Regions from separate parts of the Rhizobium sp. WW22 genome, predicted to be linked through region 1. Evidence: predicted binding sites of a transcription regulator. Region 1 holds the regulator's gene; each other region holds the start of a gene.

Region 1 (6,437 bases):
CCGATGCCGCGCTTGCCCGACAGCGATGTACGGTTCGCCTTGTCGAAGGAGGACTTGTAGACGAGGCCGATGCCCAGCTTGCCGCAAAGTTCCTTCAAAACGCCGGCAACCATGAAAGCATGGTCGCGGCTTTCCATCTGGCAGGGACCGGCGATCAGCGACAGCTTTGCAGTATTGGAAAAAAGGACCTTGGAGGCGCCCTCGCCGACGGTGACTTCGGAATTTGTGCTCATTTTATCTCCTCAAAGGCGAACAATGCGCCCTGACCGGGCGCCAACCTCGCCAATAGACGATTGTTCTTACGCGTATAGGTGACGCCGTTAGCAGTGAAATGCGACGATGTCACGGAAAGATCGCGCGTTTTGAAAAGGATTGCCCGCGCCCTGAGCCCCGGATCATTCGTGCGAACAGGCAGATCATAGAATGCCTCCATTCCTTCCGGCGTCAAAATCTCGAGATCGGCATTGGCAGTCCTGATCGTCAGGCCAAAGGAATGTTCCATAATGCGTGGGTCGCCGACAACCTCTTCGAAGAAACCGCGATAGACCGCCGGCTTCGGCGCGCAAAGCGCTACCCGCGCGATACCAGTCACGCCGTTCTCGTGACGCTCGAGCGCGCTGCGATCAGCCGGCAGCGGATTGATGCGCTGACAGCAGAAAGCGAGAAAATCCGGCGCGCGCAGATCGGCGGCAAGGGCAAGACGAAAGCCTGCCGTGGTTTCGGTTCCATCCGGCATCTCATCGGACGGGAGAAATCCAGCATTCGCCCCGCCGAAATCGCCGCCGCGTTGAAACGCTTGTCATCCGCCACCGCATCATCCGTACCGAATACCACGGCCGAGAAGCCATCATCCCCCACCCGGAAACGATAAGCCTGATCGCGCGCGACGAAAACATTGCCATCCACGATGCTCTTCTCGCATTGCTCCGGAGATGCGACGCCCAGAGGTTCGAGATAGGTTTTATCGGCAAGGAAGACGCAGGCATTCTGAGTGCCAAAGGGATGGCACGCATCTGGAGCCACGGTGAAACCGAGCTTGCCGAGACGTTCGCGCGCCAGAGCGATGTTGACGGTCGGCAGCACGAGATGATCCAGCGGATGCGGAGACGAAATCATGGCTTCTCCTGTTTGCTTGCGGAAGCAGATTTGCGCCCATCCCCCAAGCAATTCAAGATGGAAGGATGGAACATCCCGAAGCACACGACATGGATCGAAGGCGATCTCGCAAACGTGATTGCTGATTCTCTCCCATAGCCGGCTCATGCAGTAGCGCGGCACTTTGATCCAAATGCTGGGCGCACGGACTGAACGACAAGGCCCTGGAAGCGAACAGAGCGGCATTTCTCATATTTTTCCATGGGTTAACGCAGATATGGCGCCTCGATGTTCCGATCCGATCCATTCGCAAATGGTAATTATTTAACTGCCCCCACAAGGCTTTACCGAAATTTAAGCACTTGCGGAACACATATGGAACATATAGTGTCCGTTCTGGATTTGTTTCACGGCTTTTCTTGATTCTGAGGTTCCAAGACGATGTTGACGCGCAAGCAGCAGGAACTGCTTCTCTTCATTCACGAACGCATGAAGGAATCCGGTGTTCCGCCATCCTTCGACGAGATGAAGGATGCACTGGATCTGGCATCCAAATCCGGCATTCACCGCCTGATCACGGCGCTGGAGGAGCGAGGTTTCATCCGCAGGCTGCCGAACCGGGCCAGAGCGCTCGAAGTCATCAAGCTTCCCGACGCCTATAATCCGAGCCTGCAACAGCGCCGCGGTTTTTCGCCCAGCGTCATCGAGGGCAGCCTCGGCAAGCCGCAGCCCGTTGCCCCGCCCGCTCCGTCGAAAGTGGCAAATGACGATCACAACGGCTCGGCGTCCGTACCTGTGATGGGCCGCATCGCCGCCGGCGTTCCGATCTCGGCAATCCAGAACAATACGCACGACATTACCGTTCCCGCCGACATGCTCGGCTCCGGCGAACATTATGCGCTCGAAGTTCGCGGGGATTCGATGATCGATGCCGGAATTTTCGACGGCGACACGGTCATCATCCGCAATTCGACGACGGCCAATCCCGGCGATATCGTCGTTGCACTCGTCGACGATGAAGAAGCTACCTTGAAGCGCTTCCGTCGCAAGGGTGCCTCCATCGCGCTGGAAGCCGCCAACCCAGCCTATGAAACCCGCATCTTCGGGCCGGATCGCGTCAAAGTTCAGGGCAAGCTCGTCGGCCTTATTCGTCGCTATCACTGACCGGTGAATTGTCCAGAACTGGTGGTGCCTTTGCAATTGGCGCGTCGAATTTGTCGGTGCGCCAATCATAGGTTCGATGCCTGGTCCATGGGCGCTGCGGGTTGTTGAATGCGGCTGAGATGATGGGCTTGTCTACGGAAAGCACCATTTCGATGGAGCCGGTTTTGCGCAATGTCGCACCGGTTATGAGCGTTGCTCCGGAGCGGCAATGGTCCAGCCGCAGCCGGATTGGCGTCACGATAATATTCCCGGTGTCGCAAGCCGTGGGCAGATAGGCTGCGTTCTCGATGGTGACCAATATCGCGCCGTTTTCGAGCATGGCGACACACCATGCTCCCTTCTGACAGGCAAAGCTGCCTTGCATGGTGCGGTCTAAAGCTTCTTCCATTGCGGTGCGGACCGCCTTCTGCTCGTCATTGCTTAATCGCTTATGCCGATCCGTCTTGCTGATCTGCGGAAGCCGGCTATCGGTCGGGAGCATGGTCGGCGGTTGATGTTCGGCCGCGACGAGCGCTTTCTGCCATTGCTCGAAGATGAAGGCCTGCGGTCTCTCGCGATTGGTGGCGAGGATATCGTTCTGGCGCAAGGCAACCAGAATGCCATCTTCCGAGATCATCAGATCCGGCTTCGGCACACCAGAGCCGAACGCGGCTACACCGACAGATGACAGCAGCAGCAACAGGCCCAGATGGCGAAGCCGGGTCCGCAGCATGCTCATGGTCAGGAAGCCAGCGATGAAAGTCGGCATCAGCCAGCCGGGCTGGCGACCGAAGGTAATGTCACCTCCCCACCCAGCCACCGTTTTTGCAACAGCGATCACAAGCTCCAGTCCCTCACCGGTGACTTTCCAGAACGGTCCATCGATTCCGAAAGGCATCAGCAGCATCGCCATCATACCGAAGGGCATGACGATGAAAGAGACGACGGGCATGGCCGCAAGGTTGGCAGCAAGTCCATATGTCGCCAACCGGTGAAAATGCTCGATCGAGAAAATGGCCGTCGACGCACCGCCGATGAACGAGGTCGACATCACGCCTCCAAAGAAGCGTGTGACGAACAGTAGCGGACTTAACAGACGGATGCGCGGCAGGATGTTTTCGCGATGCCGCCGTCGTTTCCAGAGCGAATAGCCTGATACCAGCGCCAGCGTAGCGGCGTAAGACATCTGGAAACTCGGACCGAGTACCTGAGACGGTGACAAGACTAGGATGACGATGGCTGAGAGCGCCACATTGCGCAAGCTGATGGATGGCCTGTCGAAAAGCACGGCCACCAGCATGATCGCCATCATGATGAAGGCGCGTTCGGCGGAGACGCCGAATCCGGAAATGAGGTAATAGGCCGTTACCGTTAGAAGCGCGCCGAAGGCTGCGAACTTCTTCGTCGGCCAAGCCTGGACGACACCGGGAAACAGGCTGAACAAATAGCGCAGACCGACATAGAAAATGCCAGCCGACAGCGCCATGTTGAGGCCGGAAATTGCAATGATGTGGGTCAGGCCGGCAATTCTCAGGGCTTCGGTCGTATCCTTCGAGATCGCACGTCTCTCATCGGTGACAAGCGCCGCTGCAAAGGCGCCGGTATCTCCTGGCAAGGTTTGCCTGATGCGGTCGCCGATGCTATTGCGCAGGCCAGCGAGCCAGATATCGGCCGCATCTAGTAACGAGCCGGCGGCATTATCACTAGATGGTGATAATAATTCCGGCGTTCCGTAGGCAAAGCCATTCGCGCCGATGCCGTTGAAATAGGAGCTGAAGGCAAAATCGTTGAGACCCGCCAATGCCGGTCCGGCCGGAGGCGTCAGGCGCGCCCTGCCCCGGATCCGATCCCCCAGATCGAACGGCTCCGCCTGCTTGCGCACGAAGACCGTAACCCGCTGCGGCGCGCGGCGGATAGAGGGTTTTTCCGTTGCCTCGACGCGGACGATATAGCGCCAGCGCCCATTGTCATAGGATTCCCGTCGCTCGATCTGCCCGGTCACGGTCGTCGTCACGGCCGAGTCGAGCATGACGGTGGAAACCCGCCAACTTTCCCACTGCGCGAGCGCCAGGCCCAGGCAGATGAGCATACCGGCGAAAAGCGTGTGATGAAGCAGCCTGCCCGCATCGCGCTTTAGCAAAAAGCCCAAAGCAAACAGAACGAGGCCTGCGAGAAACGCCTGCGGAGGCGGATCGACTTGCGCCTCGAACCAGATAATCGCACCCAAACCCATATAGATCGGCGCGAAAAGAACAGCGCGGCCATGGGCTGCCTCCTCCGCAATCAAGCCGAGGACAGCGGTTCCAAGGCGCTTCGGAACACGCAGCAAACGCGACGTCAGCGGCGCCTGATCCTGTGTTCGTTCCCATTGTTGTGCTTTGGCGCGGAGGATAATGGTGGCGGAAAAGGCGTGAGGTTGCGGAGACGCGGTGACGTCCCTGCTCTCTTCCTGCTGGTCGGATGCCTCCAAATTAGGCACTCGCTGACTGCCCCCGCACCAAATTACAGCTTCTGCGCGATTTGTGCCGTCACCATCCAGTGAATTCAACTGAAATCGGCGGGAACAAAGCTCAATTGGACCGGTTTCCCGGCGTAGCATACGAAAGGACGCTTCTGCAGTGCCCAAAAGTTGATACTGCATTGCACAATTTGGCGTTAGGATAACTTGGCATTAGGCTCTGGATCATATAGCTAGTCGGTAGTCGCTTAACCTTTTGGCGCTTTTTATGGCGTCAATCCCGCCAAATCTTGGAGGATCAGCATGACGGAACAAAGCGCGAAACTAACTTGGGGTGAAAAGACGGTGGACCTGCCGGTCAAGACCGGAACCATCGGCCCGAGTGTCATTGATATTGGTGCCCTTTACAAGAACACCTCCACTTTCACTTACGATCCTGGTTTCACCTCCACCGCATCGTGCGAGTCGAGCATCACCTATATCGATGGCGACGAAGGCGTTCTGCTGCACCGCGGCTATCCGATCGATCAGCTGGCCGAACACGGCGATTTCCTCGAAGTCTGCTACCTCCTTCTCTACGGCGAACTGCCGACGGCAGCGCAGAAGAAGGACTTCGACTATCGTGTGACCCACCACACGATGGTGCACGAGCAGATGTCGCGCTTCTTCACCGGCTTCCGCCGCGACGCGCATCCGATGGCCGTCATGTGCGGCTGTGTCGGCGCGCTCTCCGCCTTCTATCACGACTCGACCGACATCACCGATCCGCACCAGCGCATGGTCGCAAGCCTGCGCATGATCGCCAAGATGCCGACGCTTGCCGCCATGGCCTATAAGTACCATATCGGCCAGCCCTTCGTTTATCCGAAGAATGACCTCGACTATGCGTCGAACTTCCTGCGCATGTGCTTTGCCGTTCCGTGCGAAGAATATGTCGTCAACCCGGTGCTTGCCCGCGCCATGGACCGCATCTTCATCCTGCATGCAGATCACGAGCAGAACGCCTCGACTTCGACGGTTCGCCTGGCTGGTTCTTCCGGTGCCAATCCGTTTGCCTGTATCGCAGCAGGCATCGCCTGCCTCTGGGGACCGGCTCACGGCGGCGCCAACGAAGCGGCCCTGAACATGCTGAACGAAATCGGCACGGTCGACCGCATTCCGGAATTCATCGCCCGCGCCAAGGACAAGAACGACCCGTTCCGCCTGATGGGCTTCGGTCACCGCGTCTACAAGAACTACGACCCGCGTGCCAAGATCATGCAGAAGACGGCGCACGAAGTTCTCGGCGAACTCGGCATCAAGGACGATCCGCTGCTCGACATCGCGATCGAGCTGGAGCGCATCGCTTTGACGGACGAATATTTCATCGAGAAGAAGCTGTACCCGAACGTCGACTTCTATTCCGGCATCACGCTGAAGGCTCTCGGCTTCCCCACCACCATGTTCACCGTTCTCTTCGCTCTTGCCCGCACCGTCGGCTGGATCGCCCAGTGGAACGAAATGATCGAAGATCCGCATCAGCGCATCGGCCGTCCGCGCCAGCTCTACACCGGTGCTCCGCTGCGCGAATATGTGCCTGTTTCCAAGCGCTAAGCTTCGGTATTGAAACAAAAAACCGGTCAGAGATGACCGGTTTTTTTATGGGCTAGAACATCCAGAACAATCTGCGCCGCCTTATCGCCGGGCGGCTCCTCGGTCTGCATTCGCTCCCAGACCAGATCGTAACCCGCCAACATCGCCA
Region 2 (6,437 bases), 260 kb from region 1:
GATGGTGCCGGCTATCGGGCGTCTGCCCGGCGTCGACGGCAAGGCGAAGATGAGCAAATCGCAGGGCAATGCGATCCCGCTTTCGGCATCGTCCGATGAGATCAGGGATGCGGTGCGGCGCATGTATACCGATCCGGATCACCTGCGTGTCAGCGATCCCGGCAAGGTCGAGGGAAACATCGTCTTCACCTATTTCGATGCCTTTTGCGAGGATCGGCAATTCGTCGAAGAGATGAAAGAGCATTATCGCCGCGGCGGACTTGGCGACGTCACCTTGAAGAGACATCTCGAGGATGGCTTGCAGGCGCTGCTCGCGCCGATCCGAGAGCGTCGTGCGCTTTATGCCGCTGAACCGGACTATGTGATGGAAGTCTTGCGAGAGGGGACGCGAAAGGCGAGGCAACGGACAGAGGCGACGCTTGCCGAATTAAGGTCAGCGCTGGGTCTGTTCTCTCTCACTTGAAAGAATGACAACGGCCGGGCGCTCGCACCCCCGGCCGTTCCTGTGACGAGGGTCTTGATTAGTCCGCCAGAGCTACGGCGATTTCCGCGGCCAAACGCGCATTGTTTTCGACAAGCGCGATGTTGGTCTTGAGGCTGCGGCCTTCGGTGATGTCGAAGATCGTGCTCAGCAGATAGGGCGTAACCGCCTTGCCGGTGATCTCGTCGCGCTCGGCGCTGTCGAGGGCCCGCTCGATATAGATTTCCATCTCCTCGCGCGGGATCTCGTCGGCTTCCGGAACCGGATTGGCGATCAGCATGCCGCCATCGATGCCGAGCTGCTCGCGGGTCGTCTGGAAGTTGGCGATCGCAGCCGGGCTGTTCAGCGTCAGCGGGCTCGTCAGGCCGGAGGAGCGCGACCAGAAGGCCGGAAACTCGGTGCTGTCGTAGGTGACGACCGGAACGCCGCGGGTTTCGAGCACTTCGAGCGTCTTCGGAATATCGAGGATCGCCTTGGCGCCGGCGCAGACAACGATGACGCCGGTGCGGGACAGCTCTTCAAGATCGGCCGAAATATCGAAACTTTCTTCGGCGCCGCGATGGACGCCCCCGATGCCGCCGGTGGCGAAAACCTTGATGCCGGCGCGGGCGGCCGCGATCATCGTGGCGGCAACGGTGGTCGCGCCCGTGCGGCGTTCGGCGATCGCAAAGGCAATGTCGGCGCGCGAAACCTTCATCGCACCTTCCGTCTTGGCCAATGCTTCCAGCTCTTGCGGCTCCAGGCCGATATGCAACGTGCCATGGATGACAGCGATGGTCGCGGGTACCGCGCCTTCCTGCCGGATGATCGCTTCGACGCTGCGGGCCATCTCGATATTGCCGGGGTAGGGCATGCCGTGGGTGATGATCGTTGATTCCAACGCAACGATCGGCGCACCGCGCAGCTTGGCGGCAGCGACTTCCTTCGAATAGGAGATCGGAAGCAGGGGCGAGATAGGCTGGGTCATTGTCGTTTCCAATTCACTGAAACAATATACGCGTTTTGAACAGGCTTCATGACAGAATATCGGCCTCGGGAACAAGGGCCAGCACTGTCTTTAGCAGCTCGGGAGAGAGATTTTCTGCCGTCGCATAGGGGGACTGGACGGTGATTGCCGCTGCCGCCGCGCCATGACGGACGGCTTCTGCGAGATCGTGGCCGGCCATCAGCGCCGAAAGAACGCCGGAGGCAAGCGAGTCTCCCGCACCGGTGACATCGGCGACATCTTCGACGATAGGCGGCTGCAAGCTGACCACGATATCACGCGAGAATGCGATCAGGGGGCGCTTGCCACGCGTGATCACGCCGTTGCGCAGATCGAGCGCGCGCAAAGCGCTCACCCATTCGCGTGGGTCTTCCGGGCGGATTCCAGTCAATGCGGCGGCTTCGGCTTCGTTGAGGAACAGGTGGTCAATGCCGGCAAGGCTCGGCTTTAGCCGCACCACTTTTGCCGGCGAGATGGCGATAGCGGCGACCGGCTTGCCGCATATAGCGGCTCTTGCCGCGATTGCGCCTAAGGTTTCGGCCGGCAGATTGGCGTCGCAGAGAATGAGGTCGGTTTCATCGAAGGCATCGCGAACGGCGCGAATCGCCAGGCGTCGCGGAATGAAGAGCTTGTAGAGCTCCATATCTGCAAGCGCGATGACCAGATTGCCGTCATTCTCAAGGATCGCGGTATAGCTCGGCGTCTTGCGATCGAGGAAGACGAAGGGCTTGTCGTCGATGCCGGCGTGGCTTGCAGCCTCGGCCACCATTTCGCCGGAGGGGTCGCCGCCGCGGGGCGAGATCAGCTTTACGTCGAAGCCGAGGCGGGCGAGATTTCGCGCCGCATTGAAGCCGCCGCCGCCGGGCTCCTCGAACCATGCGCCGGGGTTGCTGGCGCCGGGGGCCGTCTCGCCGAAGATGCGGCCACGCCGGTCTATATGGGCGCCGCCGAGAACGAGAATCTTTTTCGCCATAGGGTTATCCTCAGCAGTCAAAAGACGAATCGAGCGGGGCGGCGACATGCGTGAATTGGCCGCCTCATAACCGTAAGTATCTGGGAAGAAAGAAGAAAACAAAAGTAGAACGGAAATCATTTTATCTTTTTCTTTCAATTGCTTGTTGTGCTCTTGCGATAAGAGAACAAATGGAGTACAGAATTCTCATCGGCGACGACATTGCTAGAGCGGCTTCAATAACCTAAAGGTGGATCGAATGTCTCAGAATTCTTTGCGGCTTGTAGAGGACAAATCGGTGGATAAAAGCAAGGCACTTGAAGCGGCACTCTCTCAAATTGAGCGGTCGTTCGGCAAGGGCTCGATCATGAAGCTCGGCTCCAACGAGAACGTGGTCGAAATCGAAACGGTTTCCACCGGCTCTCTGAGCCTCGATATCGCTCTCGGCATTGGCGGCTTGCCGAAGGGGCGCATCATCGAAATCTACGGGCCGGAAAGCTCGGGTAAGACGACTTTGGCCCTGCAGACCATTGCAGAGGCACAGAAAAAGGGGGGCATCTGCGCCTTCGTGGACGCAGAACATGCGCTGGATCCGGTCTATGCCCGCAAGCTCGGCGTCGACCTGCAGAACCTGTTGATCTCGCAGCCGGATACCGGTGAACAGGCGCTTGAAATCACCGATACACTGGTGCGCTCCGGTGCGATCGACGTCCTCGTCGTCGACTCCGTTGCGGCATTGACTCCGCGCGCCGAAATCGAAGGCGAAATGGGCGACAGCCTGCCGGGCCTGCAGGCCCGCCTGATGAGCCAGGCGCTGCGCAAGCTCACGGCTTCCATCTCGAAGTCCAACACCATGGTGATCTTCATCAACCAGATCCGCATGAAGATCGGCGTCATGTTCGGTTCGCCGGAAACGACGACGGGCGGTAACGCGCTGAAGTTCTACGCCTCGGTTCGCCTCGATATCCGCCGCATTGGCGCTGTCAAGGAGCGCGAAGAGGTGATCGGCAACCAGACGCGCGTCAAGGTCGTCAAGAACAAGATGGCGCCTCCCTTCAAGCAGGTCGAATTCGACATCATGTATGGCGAAGGCGTTTCCAAGACCGGCGAACTGGTCGATCTCGGCGTCAAGGCCGGCATCGTCGAAAAGTCCGGCGCCTGGTTTTCCTATAACAGCCAGCGTCTCGGCCAGGGCCGCGAGAACGCGAAAATCTTCCTGCGCGACAATCCGGATCTCTCGCGCGAAATCGAATTGTCGCTGCGCCAGAATGCCGGCCTGATCGCCGATCGCTTCCTGCAGAATGGCGGCCCCGATGCCGAGGATGGCGATACCTCTGGCGAATAAAGGCTTGGGGAAGCAATTCCCGACCTAAGATCGAGACCCAAAAGTCGAAACCGGCCGTATTGTCCAAGGGATGTGCGGCCGGTTTTGTTCGTGCGGCTGGACAGCGCCGGGAGCGGACGATAAAAGCCACTGACTTTGATGCAAGTTGCTGAGCGCAGGACTGAAGGGCCCCATATGAGCGGTGTGAATGAAATCCGGTCGACCTTCCTCGACTATTTTAAGAAAAACGGCCACGAGATCGTGCCGTCGAGCCCGCTGGTGCCGCGCAACGATCCGACATTGATGTTCACCAATGCCGGCATGGTGCAGTTCAAGAACGTGTTCACCGGCCTGGAGCAGCGTCCCTATACGACGGCGTCTACCGCGCAGAAATGCGTGCGCGCCGGCGGCAAGCATAACGACCTCGACAATGTCGGCTATACCGCCCGTCATCACACCTTCTTCGAGATGCTCGGCAATTTCTCCTTTGGCGACTATTTCAAGGAGCGCGCCATCGAGCTTGCCTGGAACCTGATCACCAAGGAATTCGGCCTCGATGCCAAGCGCCTGCTGGTCACGGTCTATCATACCGACGACGACGCCTTTAACCTGTGGAAGAAGATTGCCGGCCTTTCCGACGATCGGATTATCCGCATCGCCACCAGCGACAATTTCTGGGCGATGGGCGATACCGGTCCTTGCGGTCCCTGTTCAGAGATTTTCTACGATCACGGCGATCACATCTGGGGTGGCCCTCCCGGCTCTCCGGAAGAAGACGGCGACCGCTTCATCGAGATCTGGAATCTCGTCTTCATGCAGTTCGAGCAGATCACCAAGGAGCAGCGCGTCGACCTGCCGCGTCCGTCGATCGACACCGGCATGGGACTCGAGCGCGTTGCCGCCGTGCTGCAGGGCAAGCATGACAACTACGATATCGACCTGTTCCGCGCGCTGATCGAAGCCTCGGAAGAGGCGACCGGTGTAAAGGCGGAAGGCGAGCATCGCGCCAGCCACCGTGTGATCGCCGATCACCTGCGCTCCTCCGCCTTCCTGATCGCCGATGGCGTGTTGCCGTCGAATGAGGGCCGTGGTTACGTGCTTCGCCGCATCATGCGCCGCGCCATGCGTCACGCGCAGCTGCTCGGCGCCAAGGAACCGTTGATGTGGAAGCTGCTGCCGGCGCTGATCCAGCAGATGGGCCGTGCCTATCCGGAGTTGGTGCGCGCCGAAGCGCTGACCTCCGAGACGCTGAAGCTCGAAGAAACCCGTTTCCGCAAAACGCTGGAACGCGGCCTTTCGCTGCTCAACGATGCCACTTCGGACCTGCACAAGGGCGACAGCCTGGACGGCGAGACCGCCTTCAAGCTCTACGACACTTATGGCTTCCCGCTCGACCTGACGCAGGACGCGCTGCGCGCCCGCGGCATCGGTGTCGACATCTCAAGCTTTACCGATGCCATGGAGCGCCAGAAGGCCGAGGCGCGCTCGCATTGGACCGGCTCCGGCGACAAGGTGACCGAGACCATCTGGTTTGAGCTCAAGGAGAAGAACGGTGCGACTGAATTCTTGGGCTATGACACGGAATCTGCCGAAGGCGTGATCCAGGCGATCGTCAAGGACGGCGTCGCCGTCGATAGCGCTTCCGTCGGTGACAAGGTGCAAATCGTGGTCAACCAGACGCCGTTCTACGGCGAATCCGGTGGCCAGATGGGCGATACCGGCGTGATCTCCAGCGACCATGGCAAGCTCGCCGTCAGCGATACGCAGAAGAAGGGCGAAGGCCTCTTCGTTCACAGCTCCGAAGTTTCGGAAGGCAAGATCAAGGTCGGCGACGCCGTTGTGCTGACCGTCGATCACAACAGGCGCTCGCGCCTGCGCGCCAACCACTCCGCGACCCATCTGCTACACGAAGCACTTCGCGAGGTGCTCGGCACTCATGTCGCGCAAAAGGGCTCGCTGGTCGCGCCGGAGCGCCTGCGTTTCGACGTTTCGCATCCGAAGCCGATGTCGGCTGAGGAGCTGAAGGTCGTCGAAGAGATGGCCAACGAGATCATCCTTCAGAATTCGCCCGTTACGACCCGTCTGATGAGCGTCGACGATGCCATCGCGGAAGGTGCGATGGCGCTGTTCGGTGAGAAGTATGGCGATGAAGTCCGCGTCGTGTCGATGGGGCAGGGCGTGCGCGGTGCAAAGTCCGGTAAGCCTTACTCGGTCGAGCTTTGCGGCGGTACGCATGTCTCCGCTACCGGCCAGATCGGTCTCGTGCGTATCCTCGGCGATAGCGCTGTTGGTGCCGGCGTGCGCCGTATTGAAGCCGTCACAGGTGAATCCGCGCGTGATTATCTCGCCGAGCAGGATGATCGCGTGAAGAGCCTCGCCTCGACGCTGAAAGTCCAGCCGGCCGAAGTGGTTTCGCGTGTCGAATCCCTGATGGACGAGCGCCGCAAGCTCGAGCGCGAACTGGCCGATGCCAAGCGCAAGCTTGCCATGGGCGCCGGCCAGGGTGGCTCGGCCGATGCGGTCCGGGAGGTCAATGGCGTCAAGTTCCTCGGCAAGCCCGTTTCCGGCGTTGATCCCAAGGATCTCAAGGGGCTGGCGGATGAAGCCAAGGCAGGCCTCGGCTCCGGGGTGGTCGCACTGATTGGCGTCTCGGACGATGGCAAGGCAAGCGCTGTTGTCGCCGTTACGGAAGACC
Region 3 (6,437 bases), on a different replicon from region 1:
CCTGTTTAGACTGGTATAAAAAGTGTCAGGCTGGAGAATGGAAATGCACGGCACGCTCGATATCGTCCCCAATCAGATGCTTTCGCGGGCACAGGAACTCGGCGAGATGTTGCGAAGACGGCGGGAATCCCTTGACCCGCAAAGATTGGGACTCGGTCGAGCAGGACGGATTCGTACACCCGGATTGCGGCGGGAAGAAGTGGCCTCGCGCGCCGATATCGGCATTACCTGGTATACCAAGCTGGAACAGGGCCGGCCGATCCGCGTGTCGCCGCGCGTGCTTCTCTCCGTTGCGCATGCTTTGGAATTCAACGAAGTCGAGACGGAGCATCTGTTCAGACTGGCCAATCTGCCGGTTCCGCCTCGCCTTGAAAATCCTCGCGTCTGCGAGCCGCTCACCGAGGCCAGCCAGCGCATTCTCGATCATCTCTGTCCTTATCCCGCCCTTATCCAGACGAAACGGTACAATATACGCGGCTTCAACGAGGCCTATCGCCGTCTTGTCGGCGTCGATCTGGATGCCCTTCCGCCCGAAGACCGGAACTGCATCTATCTGTCCCTCGTCAATCCCGCCTGGCGCGCAAGCCAGGCCGATCCCGACGAGATGCTGGCCAATATGGCAGCGCTGTTTCGTGCCTCTATGGCCGAGCATCTCGATGATCCGAGCTGGGAGCGGCAATTGGAACGCTATATGAGCGCTTCCGATCAGTTCCGCATCGTATGGGATCGCTATCAGCTCAAGGGCATCGAGAATACCGTGAAGCGTTTTCGGCTGGCGGATGGCACGGTCCTGCCGCTGCAATCCAACAATTGGTGGGCAAGCCCCAGCAATGACGACCGCATGATCGTCTACACACCCGTCGACGAAGCCGGGGCGGAGAAGCTGAACGCGATGATGAAGCGCAAGCGGTCTTGCTGAGCGGCTGCCTCCTTCAGATGCCAAGATCGAGCTGAGGCTGTGATCTCCCATTGTCGGCATCTTCGTTCGTCAAAGACGAAAGCGTGATGCCAAGCAGCCGGATCGGCCGGGCAAACGGGTGGACGGTTGCCAGAAGCGCCGAGGCTGTCTCAAGAACAGCGCCGCCGTCTGCGGCCGGCAAGGAGCTTGTCCGACTGCGTGTCGCTTGGGTGAAGTCCGAATATTTGATCTTCACGGTCACCGTCTTGGCGCTGAAACCGCCTGTTTCGCAGTAGCGCCAGACCTTCTGCGCTAAGGGCCGTAACTCCGCCGTCGCCAGCTCGAGATCGTCGATATCCTCGGCGAACGTATCTTCCGCGCCAATGGATTTGCGGATCCGGTCGGGCTTTACCTGGCGCTCGTCGATGCCGCGGGCGATACCGTAGAAATATGGGCCTGCCTTTCCGAAGTGCTCCTGCAGGAAGGCAAGCGATTTCGACTTCAGGTCTAGCCCTGTTTCGATGCCGAGTTTGTGCATCCGCTCGGCGGTCGCCGGCCCGACGCCATGGAATTTCTTGACGGGAAGCGTTTCGACGAAGGCCGGCCCGTTCTTCGGCGTAATGACAGCCTGACCATTGGGCTTATTGAGGTCACTTGCCATCTTGGCGAGGAACTTGTTGTAGGAAATGCCGGCAGAAGCATTGAGACCAGTGACCTGCTTGATCTTGGTCCGGATCTCCAGCGCGATCTCGGTGGCGATCTCCATGCCCTTGTGGTTCTGGGTGACGTCGAGATAGGCCTCGTCGAGCGAGAGCGGCTCGATAATCGAAGTATATTCGGCGAAGATTTCGCGGATTTGCTGCGACACTGCCCTGTAGACGTCGAAGCGCGGCGGCACGAAAATCAGGTCCGGGCATTTGCGCTTCGCCGTGATCGAAGGCATCGCCGAGTGAACGCCGAAGGCGCGGGCCTCGTAGCTTGCGGCCGCGACCACGCCGCGCGCTGCCGACCCGCCGACCGCAAGCGGCTTGCCGCGCAGCTCGGGATTGTCTCGCTGTTCGACCGACGCATAAAATGCATCCATATCGACATGGATGATCTTCCGAACAGGGTTTGTGTTGGTGTCGTTCATGGCGATCTCGGTCATCATGCTGCAGGTTCAAGCATGGACCCTTCAATTATAGAATCTGAAACAAATACAGAACATATCATCCCTGATCACGATATCAAACCGGCTCCGTTGTCGTGCCGGAGAGATGCGGGAAAATCGCTCTGTGACAGTCATTCGCAAGTGCCACCTTGGAGATGCCTTCGAGGCTTCTTATCTCTTGTCTATCCCCCAATACGGAGCCTCAAGATGGGCCAAATCGCAACCGAACCCCTTTCCGACCTGCCGATGGAAATCCTTCCGCCCGAGCATGACGAGGAATCTCGATCTAACGGAACCGCGTGCCTATGCTGCCGAAGGCAGCGAGCGGCGCGGAAGATGGATGAGGATGGTTGCGGCATATGTGACGAATGCCTGGCGCCATGACGAACGACGCGCTGCTGGCGTCCGAATTGTCGGACTTCGAACATGCGCTTGCGAAGCTGTCTGACGGCTATTCGGAGGGGCGCTTCCAAGATCGCCCCTGGGGTGTGACGGTCAAGCGATCGCCTGACGGGAAGCGAGTTTGGCTCTATGGCGAGGAGCTTGGCGGGACCGATGTCGTCAGCTTCAATCTCTATGTGCTCTCCGGAGCCAGCCTCACCCTCAAGCCTTGCGAAATGTCCTCGTCGAAAGTCGTGGATTTCGTGCTGGGTTTCAGGCCAGCTCAAACGCAGCCGGTATAAGCCCCCTTTGCTTCAGCGGGTGGAGAGCGGCGGCGGAGGCGGCTGCGTGGTTGAGCCGGGACCGAGCGAGCGCTGGACCATCACGGTGTCGGCCCAGCGGCCGTAACGATAGGCAACCGCCGGCAGAAGGCCGACGCGAACGAAGCCGAAGCGCTCGTGCAAGGCCAGCGACGCCGCGTTGTCGGCATCGATATAGCCGATCATCTGCCGGAAACCGGCCGCGGCACAGGCGTCGATCAGTCCGCGCATGAGCAGGCTCCCGACGCCTTGGCCAACATGGTCGTGATGCACATAGATCGAATGCTTGACGGTATAGCGATAGGCCGGACGCTTGCGGAACAGCACCACATAGGCATAGCCGACGACCTTCTCACCCTCGATCGCAACGACATGCGGGAAGCGTTTGTCCTTCAAATTCTTGCGCCGTTCGCGCAGATCGTCCGGCTGCGGCGTATCGCTATCATCAACTCCAGCCTCGACGCCGCGGTGAATATGGCGGCGATAGATTGCCAGCATGGCATCGACGTCGCTCTCCCGGGACGGGCGAACGATGATTGTTTTATCCTGCTTCATGTCCGAACCTGAATTCCAAGCCTATTCCGCGACGACGTAGGTATAGAGCCGGATTTTGCCGGCTGCATCAATCTCGCGATAGAGGCCCTGGATCTCCACCTCGAAACCGGGGAAGGTATTGAAGCAGGTTTCAAACATCTTGAGATAGTCGATCATGGGCTTTGCCTGCTCCGTCAGGCGCTCGCCCGGCACGATGGTCGCGATACCCGGAGGATAGACGACGAAGGGCGTCGTTGCGATGCGGCCGGCAATGGCGTCGATCGGCAGATAGTCGACATCGTTGCGAACAAGGCAACGTGCAGCATCATGCGGCGACATGGCGATCGGCGGCAGGTGTTCGGCGGAAAACTGCTTTGTCTGCAGCGCGCTGACATCGGCCTGGCGGAAGAAATTGTGCATCTCCGCGCAGAGATCGCGCAGCCGCACCCCTGCATAGCGGCCGGGACGGCGGCGATAGAATTCCGGAATTGCCTCTTCCAGCAGCGCATTGTCGTCATGAAGCTTCTTGAAGGCGACAAGGCCGCTGATCAACGTACCGGCCTTGCTGGCTTCGACACCGGGGGTGAGGAGGAAGAGCAGCGAATTGAGATCGTTCTTTTCCGCGACGATACGGTTTTCGCGCAGATATTGCGCGACCACCGGCGCCGGTATGCCGTGTTCCGTGTATTTCCCCGTTCGGCGATCAAAGCCCGGTGTCAGCAGGGTAAGCTTGTTCGGGTCCGTCATGGCAAAACCCGGTTCCATGCCGGAAAAGCCGTGCCATGCCGCATCGGGCGTCAGGTGCCAGAAGGCGGGATTGGTGGCGAGTTGGTCGGTCGCGACGCTTTCCCACGACACGTCATGCACTGCGCCTGGGCTCGATACATCCGGGATCGCAACGCGGTCTGGCACGAAAGGCTCGAAGAACCAACGGCGTTCGGGACGATGCTCCTTCTCCTCGAATTCGCGACGCACGGCGCGGATTTTCTTGCGCAGCTCGATGCCGAGGCGGATCGTGTCGTCCCAAAGCACTTCGCCCGAGCGCCCCTTCATCATTTGCGCGCCCACGTCGAGCGAGGCGAAGAGCGGATAGAAGGGCGATGTCGAGGCGTGCTGCATGAAGCTTTCGTTGAAGCGTCGGTGCTCCACGCGGCGCTTCTGGCCGGTGATGTGCCTATCCTTCATGTGGATCTGGGAAGCCTGTGAGAAGCTTGCCAGCTGCTTATGGGTGGATTGCGTGGCGATGATGCCCGGCGCATCCGGGCCGAGGTCGGAAAGACCCATGGCAAAGCGCCCGGCATAAAGCGGATGGAACTTCATGAAGCCCGCCCAGGCCTCGTCGAAGAGGATGTAGTCGCAGAGATGCCCGATGCGCTTGAGGATCATCTCGGCGTTGTGGATGGTGCCGTCATAGGTGCACTGTTCCACGACCGCGACGCGGAACGGGCGAGGCTTCTTGTAGGCTTCCGGATCTTTCACCAGCGGATGGGTGCGGATGCGCTCGCGCAGCGCCTCCTCGTCCATTTCAGCGAAATCCATGGGACCGATCAAGCCATAGAGATTGCGTCTGGTCGGCAGATAGACCGGAATGCCGCCCGAGATCATCAGGGCGCCGTGATGGGCGGCCTTGTGGTTGTTGCGGTCGAACAGCACGAGGTCGCCATCGGTGACGAGCGCTGAGAGCGCGACCTTGTTTGACGTGGAGGTGCCGTTCAACACGAAATAGGTCTTCTCGGCGCCGAAGATCTTGGCTGCTTCCTTTTGCGCGGCAAGCGCCGGCCCTTCGTGGGTTAGGAGGTCACCGAGGTCGAGCACGGAATTGTCGAGGTCGTCGCGGAAGACCGCCTCGCCCAGATGCTCCATGAAGACGCGGCCGATGGGGCTGCGGCTGTAGAAGATGCCGCCGTTGTGACCGGGGCAGGTCCAGAGGTGATTGCCTTCCTCGGCATAATCGACCAGCGCACCGAAGAAAGGCGTCTTCAGCGTTTCGGCATATTGCTTGAGACGGCTGATGAGGCTCTTGGCGATAAAGGCGGGCGTTTCTTCCGACAAGAAAACATAGCCGTCGATAAAATCGAGGACTTCGACCGGCACATCTTCGAAGCGTTTGCGCCGGATCAGCAGGATAATGGGGAATTCGAGGCCGCGGCGGCGCATGAGGTTGATGAGGGAGGCCGTCTTGCCTTCAAGACCCTTCTTGCCCCAGTCGACCAACATGCAGCCGATGGCAGCATCGGTCTGTACGGCGATCTCGGCGTCTTCGAGATTGCGCGCACGCACCACCTCGAAACCGGAGCGTTCGATCTCCTCGACGATCTGATTGTAGCGGGCACCCTCCAGATCCTCATTGTCAAAGGTTGGCGTCGCGAACAGAAAGTTGAAACGTCTGAAATAATCCATCTGGGTACCCGCTCCTAATTTGGCATGAGGTGTCGGCGTATTTCATGACATGGATGTGACAGAATAGAGGACGTCCACTGCGGTTCGGATGTTCTCCTAAATCGGCAATATTACCGTTTGGCCGGTGACCTCAGTTTCGGCTTGTAGCCAGAAGCGGTCTGATGTCCCGGGTGGTTCCGTCGGTCAGCCCGAGATCGGTGACGTGCGGGCCGGGATTGCAGGCAAGGCTTGCTCCGACGACTGCCTTGAAGGTGCGAATGGGCGGCATCCAGTCGGCGATCGCATCGGCTGCCGCGCGCAGCTTGGCGAAATCATCGGCCACGTCCTTTGCGGGCGCATCCGACAGCAAGCCGCAGACGGGTAGGGGAAGCACAGCGGTGACTTTGCCATCGGCCGCCGTTGCCATGCCGCCGCCAGCCTCGATGGCGGCGTTAGCCGCCGCAGCCATATCCGCCGGATCGCGGCCGAAGACCGTGAGATTATGGCTGTCATGCGATATCGTCGTTGCTAGCGCACCGCGCCAATGGCCCCAGTCCTCCAGGATGCCAATGACGGGCGTCGGCTCTTTTCTGCCATGGCGGTGGATGACGGCCATCAGGAGCATGTGATCAGGCAGAATGAGCTTGCCGTCTTCGACTTTGACGACCGCCTCTCCCCATTTTGTAAACCGCGGGCTGACGACGGTGTTGACACGAGCTTCGGTCATGCCAGGCAGAGTGATGGTGAAGTCGGCTGCAGAAAGCCTTCCGAGTTT

The links. Region 1 encodes LexA, which represses DNA repair genes until DNA is damaged. Its sites were predicted from a motif close to TGTTCNNNNTGTGTTCNG; they were not measured.
Region 2: the regulator LexA is predicted to act here: its motif matches at 2,534-2,551, upstream of recA (recombinase RecA).
Region 3: the regulator LexA is predicted to act here: its motif matches at 2,087-2,104, upstream of dinB (DNA polymerase IV).

What each region holds. Positions count from the first base shown of each region.
Region 1 is NZ_CP178198.1:1,271,903-1,278,339, reverse strand. Features, by position in the region: gene kdsA (3-deoxy-8-phosphooctulonate synthase) at 1-233, opposite strand, end outside; partial or broken gene ACK83U_RS06420 (VOC family protein) at 230-1,116, opposite strand; gene lexA (transcriptional repressor LexA) at 1,537-2,259, shown strand; gene ACK83U_RS06410 (ComEC/Rec2 family competence protein) at 2,240-4,708, opposite strand; gene gltA (citrate synthase) at 5,000-6,289, shown strand; gene lpxB (lipid-A-disaccharide synthase) at 6,316-6,437, opposite strand, start outside.
Region 2 is NZ_CP178198.1:1,535,695-1,542,131, reverse strand. Features, by position in the region: gene trpS (tryptophan--tRNA ligase) at 1-463, shown strand, start outside; gene ACK83U_RS07745 (pseudouridine-5'-phosphate glycosidase) at 522-1,448, opposite strand; gene ACK83U_RS07740 (carbohydrate kinase family protein) at 1,495-2,439, opposite strand; gene recA (recombinase RecA) at 2,678-3,763, shown strand; gene alaS (alanine--tRNA ligase) at 3,938-6,437, shown strand, end outside.
Region 3 is NZ_CP178199.1:1,923,220-1,929,656, reverse strand. Features, by position in the region: gene ACK83U_RS27885 (helix-turn-helix transcriptional regulator) at 44-919, shown strand; gene dinB (DNA polymerase IV) at 933-2,030, opposite strand; gene ACK83U_RS27875 (hypothetical protein) at 2,417-2,731, shown strand; gene ACK83U_RS27870 (GNAT family N-acetyltransferase) at 2,744-3,304, opposite strand; gene ACK83U_RS27865 (Orn/Lys/Arg decarboxylase N-terminal domain-containing protein) at 3,326-5,683, opposite strand; gene ACK83U_RS27860 (adenine deaminase) at 5,814-6,437, opposite strand, start outside.